4 regions of the Pseudomonas sp. P4_C4 genome follow, and region 2 is predicted to be linked to each of the others. Evidence: predicted binding sites of a transcription regulator. Region 2 holds the regulator's gene; each other region holds the start of a gene.

Region 1 (3,075 bases), on a different contig from region 2:
GCCAGAACAGATACATAGCGATGCATGACCCTACCTCACGGTGTTGCAGGCAGCCTCATGGCCGCCCCATAGACTTGATTACAGATTCTGCGTTACGAACGAGAGCATCTGGTCGGCGGTGGAGATCACCTTGGAGTTCATCTCGTAGGCGCGTTGGGTGGTGATCATGTTGACCATCTCCTCAACGGTGCTGACGTTGGACGTTTCCAGGGTGTTCTGCAGCGTGGTGCCGAAACCGTTCAGGCCCGGAGTGCCGACTTGCGGCGCGCCACTGGCGGCGGTTTCCAGGAACAGGTTGTTGCCCACTGCCTGCAGGCCGGCCGGGTTGATGAAGTCGGCGGTTTGCAGGTTGCCGATCACCTGGGCAGCCGGGTTGCCGGCAACGGTGATGGACACTGTGCCGTCGCGACCGACCGTGAAGGTTTGCGCGTCGTTCGGAATGACAATGGCCGGTTCGAGGGCAAAGCCGCTGGCGTTGACGATCTGGCCGTTGGAGTCCAGGTGGAAGGTCCCGTCACGGGTGTAGGACGTGGTGCCGTCCGGTTGCAGGATCTGGAAAAAACCGCGACCGTCGATGGCCATGTCCAGTGGCTGTTCGGTGGTTTGCAGACTGCCGGCGGTGAAGTTTTTCTGGGTGCCGACGATACGCACACCGGTACCCAGTTGCAGACCCGACGGCAGTTCGCTGTCCTGGGTCGACTGGGCGCCTGGCTGACGCTTGATCTGGTAGAGCAGGTCCTGGAACTCGGCGCGGTCACGCTTGAAACCCGTGGTCGACACGTTGGCCAGGTTGTTGGAAATGGTGGTCAGGTTGGTGTCCTGGGCGGACAGGCCTGTTTTGGCAACCCATAGAGCCGGAAGCATTCGATTCTCCTCGTGCGCCTGTTTTACGGCGCGACGTTCTGGTAATTAGCTGATCTGCAAGACCCGAGCCATGGCCTGGTCATCGTCTTTGGCGGTGTTCATCATCTTGATGTGCAGCTCGAATTGCTTGGACAAGGCCAGTACCGAGGTCATCTCTTCCACGGCATTGACGTTGCTCGACTCGAGGAACCCGGACACCAGCTTGACGCCGGCATCGGCCTGCGCAGGCGCGCCGTCCTTGGTGTGGATCGAACCATCCAGGCCTTTGGTCATGTTCTTGAGGTCCGGATTGACCAGCTTGATGCGGTCGACTTCAGCCATCACCCGGGGACCTTCGCCCATTGCGCGGATGCTGATGGTGCCGTCCTCGCCGACTTCGATCTGCTGCTCCGGCGGCACGGCAATCGGCCCGCCATTGCCCATGACCGGCATGCCATTACCGGCACGCAACACGCCCAGGGCGTCAACGTTCAGGCTGCCGGTGCGCACGTAGCTTTCAGCACCATCGGGATTCTGTACGGCAATCCAGCCGCTGCCTTGCACGGCAACGTCAAGGTCGCGACCGGTTTCCACCAGTGAGCCGGGGGAGAAATCGGTGGCCGGGCGTTCGGACATGGCAAACGCACGCGCCGGAAAGCTGTCACCGAACACCGGCATTGAACGAGCTTGCTCCAGGTCTTTCTGGAAGCCGTTGGTGGAGATGTTCGCGAGGTTGTTGGCATGCGCCTTTTGCGCCAGTGCATTCTGGCTGGCGCCGGTCATTGCCACATAAAGGTACTTGTCCACACTCTTTCCTCTGCCTGCCGGACGTTTGCCGCCCACTGCTGTACTGCTGAGCCATAAGCAATTTGCAGACCAACTTGTTTTTGGCGGCGCCAGGCCCGGCAAACAGGGGACTTTGGGGATTCAGAGGGGATTTGTGATTTGTATCAGAGACGAAAAACCGGCGGTGTCATGCCAGTGGGTGGCAAGGTGTGACCGTGGGCAACGGCCACAACCGCCATCGCGAGCAAGCTCGCTCCCACAGGGTCACTGGTGATCACAGATTGTGTGTCCGCCGATGAACCACTGTGGGAGCGAGCTTGCTCGCGATGAGGCCAGCACAAACGCAGCAGGCCTCAGCTATGACTCAGTCTTGCCCACCTCATATTCACGCAACTTGTTGGCAATGGTGGTATGCGAAACCCCCAACCGCTTGCCCAGCTGCCGGCTGCTCGGATGCTCGGAATACAGCCGCTCCAGCACCGCCTTCTCGAAACGCCCGACGATCTCGTCCAACCCACCCTCCAGCGAAAAATCGCCAAGGGGTTGGCGCACACCATAGTCCGGCAAACGAATGTGCTCGGCCTTGACCGTGCCGCCGTCGCACAGGGAAACCGCCTGGAACAGCACGTTCTCCAGTTGCCGCACGTTACCCGGCCAATGGTAGTGACTGAGCCGCTCCATGGCCGCCGGGGCCAGTTTCGGCAGCGGGCAACCGATCTGCCGACTGGCCTGATCGAGGAAGTGCTCCACCAGCGGCGTCAAGCCGTCGAGGCATTCGCGCAGCGGCGGGATGTGCAGCGACAACACATTCAAGCGGTGATAGAGATCCTGGCGGAACTCACCGCGAGCGCACAGTTCGGACAGGTCGACCTGGGTCGCGCAGATCACTCGCACGTCAAGGTAGACCTCTTCATCACTGCCTACACGACGGAAGCAACCGTCCTGCAGGAAGCGCAGCAACTTCACCTGCAAGCGCGGGCTCATTTCCCCGACGCCATCGAGAAACAGCGTACCGCCCGCCGTCAGCTCCAGCAGCCCGAGCTTGCCTTCTGCCCGCGCCCCTTCGAAGGCACCGGGGCCGTAACCGAACAATTCCGTCTCGGCCATGGACTCGGGCAGGCCGGCGCAGTTGAGCGCCATCAATGGCGACTGCCCACGAGGACTGGCCAGATGGCAGGCCCGCGCCAACAATTCTTTGCCGGTGCCGGTTTCGCCTTCTATCAATAGCGGTGCATCGAGTGGCGCCATGCGCCGCGCTTCGCGCACTACGGCAGCCATGACTTTCGAGCTTTGGAAGATGCTGTCGAAGCCACGCAATTCCTGCTTGCGCACGTTGTAGATGCGCTCGCCCACCCGGTCCGCTCGATGCAACGTCAGCACCGCACCGGCCATGGCTTCGCTGTCGTCATGCTCCGATTGCAGTGGCGCGATGTCGGCCAGGAACAC
Region 2 (3,075 bases):
CCGCCCGGCACGTTCACCAGGGAACGGCCGGGGGTCAGGATACTTTCAAGTCGGATCATGGGTTGGGAGTGTTAACGACCGGTTGCACCCTGGAGGAGGCTCTGGGTCTTTTCCTTATGCTTTTTGAGTTGTTTATCCAGCTTGTCGGTGAGTGCGTCGATCGCGGCGTACATATCGGTATGTTCCGCGTTGGCGACCACTTCATTCCCGGGAATATGCAGCGTGGCTTCGATTTTCTGCTTCAGTTTTTCGACGGTCATCGTGACCTGCACATTAGTGATCTTGTCGAAATGTCGCTCCAATCGTTCGAGTTTTTCGCCGATGTAGGTGCGAAGAGGTTCGGTCACTTCCAGTTGGTGTCCACTGATGTTGACTTGCATACAGCTTCTCCTTCGTTGCCAGTGCATAAAGCGGCAGGCAGAAATGCCTGCCACTGGAACGCTGTGGCGTGGCTCTACATCAACCGCTTGCGTTCGCTCGAAGGCGCGATCCCGAGGGATTCGCGGTACTTGGCGACGGTGCGGCGAGCCACCTGAATGCCTTGTGCCTCCAGTAAACCAGCGATCTTGCTGTCACTCAATGGCTTTTTCTGATTTTCCGCGGCAACCAGTTTTTTGATGATCGCGCGGATCGCCGTGGACGAGCATTCGCCGCCTTCGGAGGTGCTGACGTGACTGGAGAAAAAGTACTTCAGTTCATAAATGCCCCGGGGGGTGTGCATGAACTTCTGGGTGGTCACCCGTGAAATCGTCGACTCATGCATGCCGACCGCTTCGGCGATGTCATGCAGGACCAGCGGCTTCATGGCTTCGTCGCCATATTCGAGGAAACCACGCTGATGCTCGACGATCTGGGTGGCAACCTTCATAAGGGTTTCATTGCGGCTTTGCAGGCTCTTGATGAACCAGCGGGCCTCCTGCAACTGATTGCGCATGAACGTGTTGTCGGCGCTGGTGTCGGCGCGGCGCACGAAACCAGCGTACTGGGCGTTGACCCGCAGCCGTGGCACCGACTCCTGATTCAGCTCCACCAGCCAGCGCTCGTTGTCCTTGCGCACGATAACGTCAGGAACGACATACTCGGCTTCGGTGGACTCGATCTGCGAACCCGGGCGCGGGTTGAGGCTCTGGACCAGCTCGATGACCTGGCGTAGTTCATCTTCCTTGAGCTTCATGCGGCGCATCAGTTGGCTATAGTCGCGGCTGCCAAGCAAGTCGATGTAATCGGTGACCAGGCGCTTGGCCTCAGCCAGCCAAGGGGTCTTGGCGGGTAGCTGGCGCAATTGCAGCAGCAGGCATTCGCCCAGGTTGCGGGCGCCGATGCCGGCGGGCTCGAATTGCTGGATGCGATGCAGGACCGCTTCGATTTCGTCCAGTTCGATGTCCAGTTCCGGATCGAAGGCGTCGAGGATTTCCTCGAGGGTTTCGTCCAGGTAGCCCTGATTGTTGATGCAGTCGATCAGGGTCACGGCGATCAGGCGATCGGTGTCGGACATCGGGGCCAGGTTCAGTTGCCACAGCAAGTGGCTTTGCAAGCTTTCGCCGGCCGAGGTACGGGTGGTGAAGTCCCACTCGTCGTCGTCATTGCTGGGCAGGCTGCTGGCGCTGGTCTGGTAAACGTCTTCCCACGCGGTGTCGACGGGGAGTTCGTTGGGGATGCGCTCGTTCCAGTCACCCTCATCGAGGTTATCAACCGTCGGGGCGGTTTCCTGGTAGGAGGGTTCCTGGATGTCGGTGTTGGGCTTCTGTTCGGCGTTGTCGGCCAAGGGGTCGGTGTTATCGAAGTCGTCGCCTTCTTCCTGGCGTTCGAGCATCGGATTGGACTCCAGGGCCTCCTGGATTTCCTGTTGCAGGTCCAGGGTCGACAATTGGAGCAGGCGGATAGCCTGTTGCAGCTGCGGTGTCATCGTCAGCTGCTGGCCCATTCTCAAGACTAGCGATGGTTTCATGGCAGGGGCTTAACACCTTATTCGCCGGCGCACACGCGCCATCCACTACAGGGCGCCGGGGCGCCAAACATAAGCAAATTATATGCCTGAAACTGTAGAGTTTGCCTAGAGCGCTGTAACAATAAAAAGCTGCAATGTTTTGTTGACAGGTTGCTCCGGCCGGCTCTTGAACATCTTTGAGGCGTCGTGTTTGCCTAGAGCGCTGTAACAATAAAAAAGAGTTGTTTTTTATCGAGACAAGCGCTCGTCGACCAGTCTCGCATCTCGGTGTCTTACAGGCGGAATTCGTGGCCCAGGTACACTTCCTTCACCAGGTCGTTGGCCAGGATGGTTTCAGCGTCGCCTTCGGCGATCAGTTGGCCGTCGTTGACGATGTAGGCGGTTTCGCAGATATCCAGGGTTTCACGAACGTTGTGGTCGGTGATCAGCACGCCAATGCCTTTGGCCTTGAGGTGGTGAATGATCTGCTTGATGTCCCCGACCGAAATCGGGTCCACGCCGGCGAAGGGTTCGTCGAGGAGGATGAATTTCGGGTTGGTGGCCAGGGCTCGGGCGATTTCCACGCGACGGCGCTCACCACCAGACAGGCTCATGCCGAGGTTGTCGCGGATGTGGCTGATGTGGAATTCCTGCAGCAGGCTTTCCAGTTCCTTGCGCCGACCGGCCTTGTCGAGTTCCTTGCGGGTCTCGAGGATGGCCATGATGTTGTCGGCCACCGACAGTTTGCGGAAGATCGATGCTTCTTGCGGCAGGTAGCCGATACCAGCCTTTGCGCGGCCGTGCATCGGCTGGTGGCTGATGTCCAGGTCATCGATCAGGACGCGGCCCTGGTCGGCCTGCACCAGACCGACGATCATGTAGAAGCAGGTGGTCTTGCCGGCACCGTTCGGGCCAAGCAGGCCGACGATCTGACCGCTGTCGATGGACAGGCTGACGTCGCGCACGACCTGGCGGCTCTTGTAGCTCTTGGCCAGATGCTGAGCTTTCAGAGTTGCCATTACTGGGCCTTTTTCTCGTCGGTTTTCTTCTTCGGCTGGATCACCATGTCGATACGCGGACGCGACTCGGTCACCTTGCTGCCGGTGGCGCGACCGGCGCTGGCCAGCTTCTTCTCGGTGTCGTAGACG
Region 3 (3,075 bases), on a different contig from region 2:
TAGGACCGTGCCTAGAAAGATGAAGGACGTCGGTGAAAGAGCGTGGATGGTCTTGCCTGAGGAAGGTTGCTGCTTATGATCTCGCTGAATGCAACCGTAGGAGGCGTGAATGAACAAGAATGGAATGCGGCCGATTCATCCTGGTGAAGTTCTAAGTGAGGAGTTTCTGAAGCGTCTGGGCATTACAACCAATGCTCTGGCTCGCTCGCTGAACGAACCAGGGGCGGAAATAAGCGATGTTGTGAATCAGCGGAGCGGTGTCAGTGTTGGTCTGGCGCAAAAGCTATCCATCCACCTGAATACCACACCCGATTTCTGGCTGAATCTGCAATCGACCTACGAACTGCGCTCAGCCTGGATCGAGCGTGGTTGAACGTTAAATATTCAAAGCGACTGCAAGACCCGTGAAGCCCGCTTCCACCACGGTTTTACCGGGCGTCTTGCCTGCTCCCGCTCTGTCATCATCTGCGGCACATCCTGCAGCCGAATCCACGGCTGGTTGTTCCAGTGCAGCAAGCTCAACGACATTTCCGGCCAATTGAGCAGGCTCAGTTGTGGGCGCTCGATTGCAGCAGGGTGTTGGGCGTCTCGCAGGGCGGGAACGACTTCGTGGGTGAGCCATTCGCGTAAGGCTCGGTATTCGGGGCAGTAGTGATAGACCAGTAATGCGTAAACGCCGGATTCGCTGATCAGAAGGGTGTTTTCGATGCTGCCGTGGATGAGCATTTTTACGGTTTGACGCTGGTCGGGATCGAGTTTCCGGACGGCGCGTTCGTCGAGGTAGAGGCGCAGGAGGCGGCCGAGGTCGCGGGCGCTGAACCAGGGTTGGTTTTGCAGGAGAAGTGCATGGAGGTGGAGTTTGTGGCGGGTGAAGACGTGAGGGATCAGGTAAGCGTCATCGCTATTCATTGATACAGCTCCTTTTGCTTAAGGGCTGCCAGTAATTGTCGCCAAACAATTGGGTGGCAGTTGTACGCGGGTTGGCGAACCGGAGCAAAAGGAACCCGGCAGATCCGAAGATCTCCCACGCACAACCGCCATGACTCGATGTGGCGGAGTATTTCCCGCCTTCGGATGGTCGTCGTGCGCCTTAAGCTTCCAGGTCGCCAAACCCAGTGCTGAATGTTCAGCCGGGATGAGCTTAGGAATCGGCGCTTAGCGACGCAATCGGACGGCGGTGTGATGTTTGTAGGACGTTGCCGGGATTTTTGCGGGGCTTAGGATCAAAAGATCGCAGCCTTCGGCAGCTCCTACAGGGGCTGTATTTCAAATCAGGATTGATGAGTTACTCGGTCGGCGGACTCAGCTTCGCTTCCAACTCCGCCACCTTCGCCTCTAGGCTTTCCAACCGTGCCCGGGTGCGTGCCAATACAACCATCTGGCTATCGAATTCTTCCCGGCTCACCAGATCCAGTTTGCTGAAGCCGCTCTGCAGCAACATTTTGAATTGGCTTTCGATTTCTGCTTTCGGCAGAGGCGTGTCGCCGCTGAAGAGGCGGGAGGCGGTGCCGGTGAGGGCGTCGAGGAAGTCTTTGGGCGCGAGCATGGGCAATGTCCTGGAAACAATGGCGGGCAGTGTATCACGCAGTGTCTATAGTTCTTTGCGCAGGCGAAGGGCGCACACTTTTCGCGCATGGGGACGGACGGCGTCGCACCGTTATTGTGCGTAACCCGGCGAGTGTTGTTGCGATATGGCGGACATCTGCCGGCAAAAGATTGAAAACTATGAGTTTTGTGGAGATGGCAAGGTTTCTGCTTAGATGCTGGTGACCCATGCACTGATGCAGTCGCTGTGACGAATGCAGTGCGCCAAGCGAAACACGGGGGAGTGCTTCGTGAGGAGCGGTTAGCTGGCGTCGAACGGGCAGGTAAGGCCGACGATGCGTTACAAAGCCAGGCACTGCGCTTAGACTTGAGACGGGTTTGTTTTCCTGGGGCAAGTTCACCAATTCGGGAGAGAGTTTTCATGAAGCTAGTCACTGCCATCATCAAGCCGTTCAAGCTGGACGACGTACGCGAGTCGCTGTCCGAGATCGGCGTGCAGGGCATTACCGTCACTGAAGTCAAAGGCTTTGGTCGGCAGAAGGGTCACACCGAGCTGTATCGCGGCGCGGAATACGTGGTCGATTTCCTGCCCAAGGTGAAGATCGACGTCGCCATCGACGACAAGGATCTGGACCGGGTAATCGAGGCCATCACCAAGGCTGCCAACACCGGCAAGATCGGTGACGGCAAGATCTTCGTGGTCAATCTGGAACAGGCGATTCGCATCCGTACCGGCGAAACCGATACCGACGCTATCTAAGCCGCCACAAACCCAACGCCCCAGGAGAAAACAATATGACTCTGCGTAAATTCGCAGGGCTAGGAGCCCTGTTGTCCATCGTAATGCCCAGCCTTGCCTTGGCGGCAGACGAAGTGGCGGCACCCGTCCTCAACTCCGGCGATACCGCCTGGATGATGACCTCTACAGCCTTGGTGCTGTTCATGACCATTCCCGGCCTTGCGCTGTTCTACGGCGGTATGGTCCGGTCGAAAAACATTCTTTCCGTGATGATGCAGTGCTTCGCCATTACTGGTCTGATCAGCGTCCTGTGGGTCATTTATGGCTACAGCATCGCGTTCGACACCACGGGCATGGAGCAGGGCGTCATCAACTTCAACTCGTTCTTCGGCGGCATGGGCAAGGCATTCCTCGCCGGCATCACGCCTGCCAGCCTGACCGGTCCTGCGGCGCTGTTCCCCGAGGCGGTGTTCGTCACCTTCCAGATGACCTTCGCGATCATCACCCCGGCGTTGATCGTCGGCGCCTTCGCCGAGCGGATGAAGTTCTCCGCGATGCTGGTTTTCATGGGCGTGTGGTTCACCCTGGTTTACGCGCCGATTGCGCACATGGTCTGGTCCGGTAACGGCGGCCTGTTGTGGGACTGGGGTGTTCTGGACTTCGCCGGTGGCACGGTGGTGCACATCAACGCCGGTGTGGCCGGTCTGGTTGCCTGCCTGGTGCTGGGCAAGCGTAAGGGCTTCCCGACCACGCCGATGGCGCCGCACAACCTCGGTTACACCTTGATGGGC
Region 4 (3,075 bases), on a different contig from region 2:
TTTTTGTCAGCGGCATCGCCAGGGTGGATTTTGTTCTGGATGCCGTCCAGGCCAGCCATCAACAGTGCGGCGAAGCACAGGTACGGGTTGGCAGCCGGATCCGGGAAGCGTGCTTCGATACGGCGGGCTTTCGGGCTCGACACGTAAGGAATACGGATCGAAGCGGAGCGGTTGCGAGCCGAGTAGGCCAGCATCACTGGAGCTTCGAAGCCTGGAACCAGACGCTTGTAGGAGTTGGTCGCCGGGTTGGTGAAGCCGTTCAGGGCCTTACCGTGCTTGATGATGCCGCCGATGAAGTACAGAGCGGTATCGGACAGACCGGCATAGCCTTCGCCTGCGAAGGTGTTCTTGCCATCTTTCCAGATGGACATGTGTACGTGCATACCCGAGCCGTTGTCGCCGTACAGCGGCTTAGGCATGAAGGTAGCGGTACGGCCGTAGGCATCGGCTACGTTGTGCACGACATACTTCAGGGTTTGGGTTTCGTCGGCTTTCTTCACCAGGGTGTTGAACTTGACGCCGATTTCGTTCTGGCCGGCAGTCGCCACTTCGTGGTGGTGAACTTCGACGGTCAGGCCCATTTCTTCCAGTGCGTTGCACATGGAGGTACGGATTTCGTGGTCGTGGTCGAACGGTGGAACCGGGAAGTAGCCGCCTTTGACGCCTGGACGGTGGCCTTTGTTGCCGCCTTCGATGTCCTGGTCGGACATCCACGAACCTTGTTCAGAGTAGATCTTGAACATGGAGCCGGAAATGTCGGACTTGAACTTGACCTGGTCGAAGATGAAGAACTCTGGCTCTGGACCGGCGTACACGGTGTCACCGATAGCGGTGGCTTTCAGGTGCTCTTCGGCGCGCTTGGCGATCGCACGTGGGTCGCGATCGTAGCCTTGCATGCTCGAAGGCTCGATGATGTCGCAGACCAGGATCAGGGTCGGTTCTTCGGTGAACGGATCCAGAACAGCGGTGGAGTCGTCCGGCATCAGAATCATGTCGGAGGCTTCGATGCCTTTCCAGCCAGCGATGGAGGAACCGTCGAACATTTTGCCGACTTCGAAGAAGTCGTCATCCAGCGCATCGCGAGCCGGCATGGTCACGTGGTGCTGAGTGCCTTTGGTGTCCGTGAAGCGCAGATCAATCCACTTGACGTCATGATCTTTGATGAGTTGAACCGACTTCGACATAGTGTCCTCCGGGTGGCTTCGGGCTGGTAATGGATGCCCTTAAATGTGGGTGATGCCGGCGCGAATACTCTGCCAAGGCAACCTGCCTCACAAGGGAGCAAATTGCATGCCAGTGCCCCAGCATGGGTTTTTTGCCCCAATTTCACGCCTGTCAGGCGGAAAAGTACCTTAAAGCGGAAAATCCCGCCCTACAATGTGGCGCTCATTTCAATAAATGACCTGTTTTGGTGCGCACGAAACCTTCTGCACATTAACTGGTTAAACCTTGAGCAATTTCCGCTATAATCCGCGCCCCCCTTTTTCGGCAGGCCCTGCGCGCGCTGTTTCCATGAAATTAATCGTAAAAGTCTTCCCCGAGATCACCATCAAGAGTCGACCTGTCCGGACGAAATTTATCCGCCAGTTGGCCAAAAACATCCGCGCCGTGCTCCGCGATCTGGACCCGGCCGTGGTGGTGAGCGGCGTGTGGGACAATCTCGAGCTGGAAACCCGCGTCACCGACCCGAAAGCCTTGAAAGAGATGGGTGAGCGCCTGACCTGCATGCCGGGCATCGCGCACTTTCTGCAGATCGACGAGTACCCGCTGGGCGACTTCGACGACATCACCGAAAAGTGCAAACACCACTACGGCGATGCGCTGGCCGGGAAGATTTTCTCGGTGCGCTGCAAGCGTGCGGGCAAGCACACGTTCAGCTCGATGGACGTCGAAAAATACGTCGGCAGCAAGCTGCGTCGTGAGTGCGGCGCCGCCGGGATCGACTTGAAAGCGCCGGAAATCGAAGTCCGCATCGAAGTTCGCGACCAACGGTTGTTCGTGATCCACAGCCAGCACAACGGCATCGGCGGATATCCGCTGGGCGCCCTGGAGCAGACGCTGGTGCTGATGTCCGGCGGCTTCGATTCCACCGTGGCGGCCTACCAGATCATGCGCCGTGGCCTGATGGCGCACTTCTGCTTCTTCAATCTGGGTGGACGTGCCCACGAACTGGGCGTCATGGAAGTCGCGCATTTCATCTGGAAGAAGTACGGCAGCTCCCAACGCGTGCTATTTGTCAGTGTGCCGTTCGAGGAAGTGCTGGGCGAAATTCTCGGCAAAGTCGATAACAGTCATATGGGCGTAGTATTGAAGCGTATGATGTTGCGCGCTTCCTCCCAAATTGCCGATCGACTGCACATCGAGGCGCTGGTAACCGGTGAGGCGATCTCCCAGGTGTCGAGCCAGACGTTGCCAAACCTGTCAGTGATCGACTGCGTGACCGACAAGCTGGTGTTGCGTCCGCTGATCGCCAGCCACAAGCAGGACATTATCGACACGGCAATCGAAATCGGTACCGCCGATTTCGCCCGGCACATGCCGGAGTACTGCGGCGTCATCTCGGTCAATCCGAAGACAGCGGCCAAGCGCTATCGCGTCGAGCATGAAGAGAAAGAATTCGATATGGCGGTACTCGAGCGTGCGCTCGAAAACGCCAAACTGGTGCCGATCGATCGCGTGATCGATGAACTGGGCCAGGACTTGCAGATTGAAGAAGTCAGCGAAGCGCTGGCCGGTCAGATCGTCATCGACATCCGTCACCCGGATGCCGCTGAAGACGACCCGCTGGACCTCGCTGGCATCGAGGTACAAACGATGCCGTTTTATGCAGTGAACGCTCGTTTCAAGGAACTGGACCCTACTCGCCAGTACCTGCTGTATTGCGACAAAGGCGTGATGAGTCGCCTGCATGCCCACCATTTGCTCAGTGAGGGGCATGCCAATGTGCGCGTTTATCGACCGAGCTAAGTGCCCGGGGCTGTTTGCCTGTGGCCTGCGTCACCGGCCCCCCGATGCCACCGTCAAGCTGTAACGGCTTTCACGGACGCTACTGTTAATCGCTGCCAAGACTTGTCA

What was found. The regulator sigma-54, encoded in region 2, starts transcription at its own class of promoters, with help from an activator protein. The targets are predictions, from matches to a motif close to ANTGGCATNNANNTTGCTNT.
Positions count from the first base shown of each region.
Region 1: AC1DXW_RS06180 (flagellar basal body rod protein FlgF) is a predicted target of sigma-54. The motif match lies at 1,705-1,724, and genes of this name have one in related genera.
Region 3: glnK (P-II family nitrogen regulator) is a predicted target of sigma-54. The motif match lies at 1,740-1,759, and genes of this name have one in related genera.
Region 4: glnA (type I glutamate--ammonia ligase) is a predicted target of sigma-54. The motif match lies at 1,279-1,298, and genes of this name have one in related genera.

Region 1 is NZ_JBFUID010000007.1:46,990-50,064, reverse strand. It holds gene flgH (flagellar basal body L-ring protein FlgH) at 1-26, opposite strand, end outside; gene flgG (flagellar basal-body rod protein FlgG) at 79-864, opposite strand; gene AC1DXW_RS06180 (flagellar basal body rod protein FlgF) at 910-1,650, opposite strand; gene AC1DXW_RS06175 (sigma-54-dependent phenylalanine hydroxylase transcriptional regulator PhhR) at 1,987-3,075, opposite strand, start outside.
Region 2 is NZ_JBFUID010000008.1:107,921-110,995, forward strand. It holds gene ptsN (PTS IIA-like nitrogen regulatory protein PtsN) at 1-59, opposite strand, end outside; gene hpf (ribosome hibernation-promoting factor, HPF/YfiA family) at 72-380, opposite strand; gene AC1DXW_RS07030 (RNA polymerase factor sigma-54) at 455-1,948, opposite strand; gene lptB (LPS export ABC transporter ATP-binding protein) at 2,221-2,946, opposite strand; gene lptA (lipopolysaccharide transport periplasmic protein LptA) at 2,946-3,075, opposite strand, start outside.
Region 3 is NZ_JBFUID010000002.1:61,779-64,853, forward strand. It holds gene AC1DXW_RS01815 (HigA family addiction module antitoxin) at 110-373, shown strand; gene AC1DXW_RS01820 (BRO-N domain-containing protein) at 385-909, opposite strand; gene AC1DXW_RS01825 (accessory factor UbiK family protein) at 1,286-1,546, opposite strand; gene glnK (P-II family nitrogen regulator) at 1,967-2,305, shown strand; gene AC1DXW_RS01835 (ammonium transporter) at 2,341-3,075, shown strand, end outside.
Region 4 is NZ_JBFUID010000001.1:73,914-76,988, forward strand. It holds gene glnA (type I glutamate--ammonia ligase) at 1-1,184, opposite strand, end outside; gene thiI (tRNA uracil 4-sulfurtransferase ThiI) at 1,513-2,967, shown strand.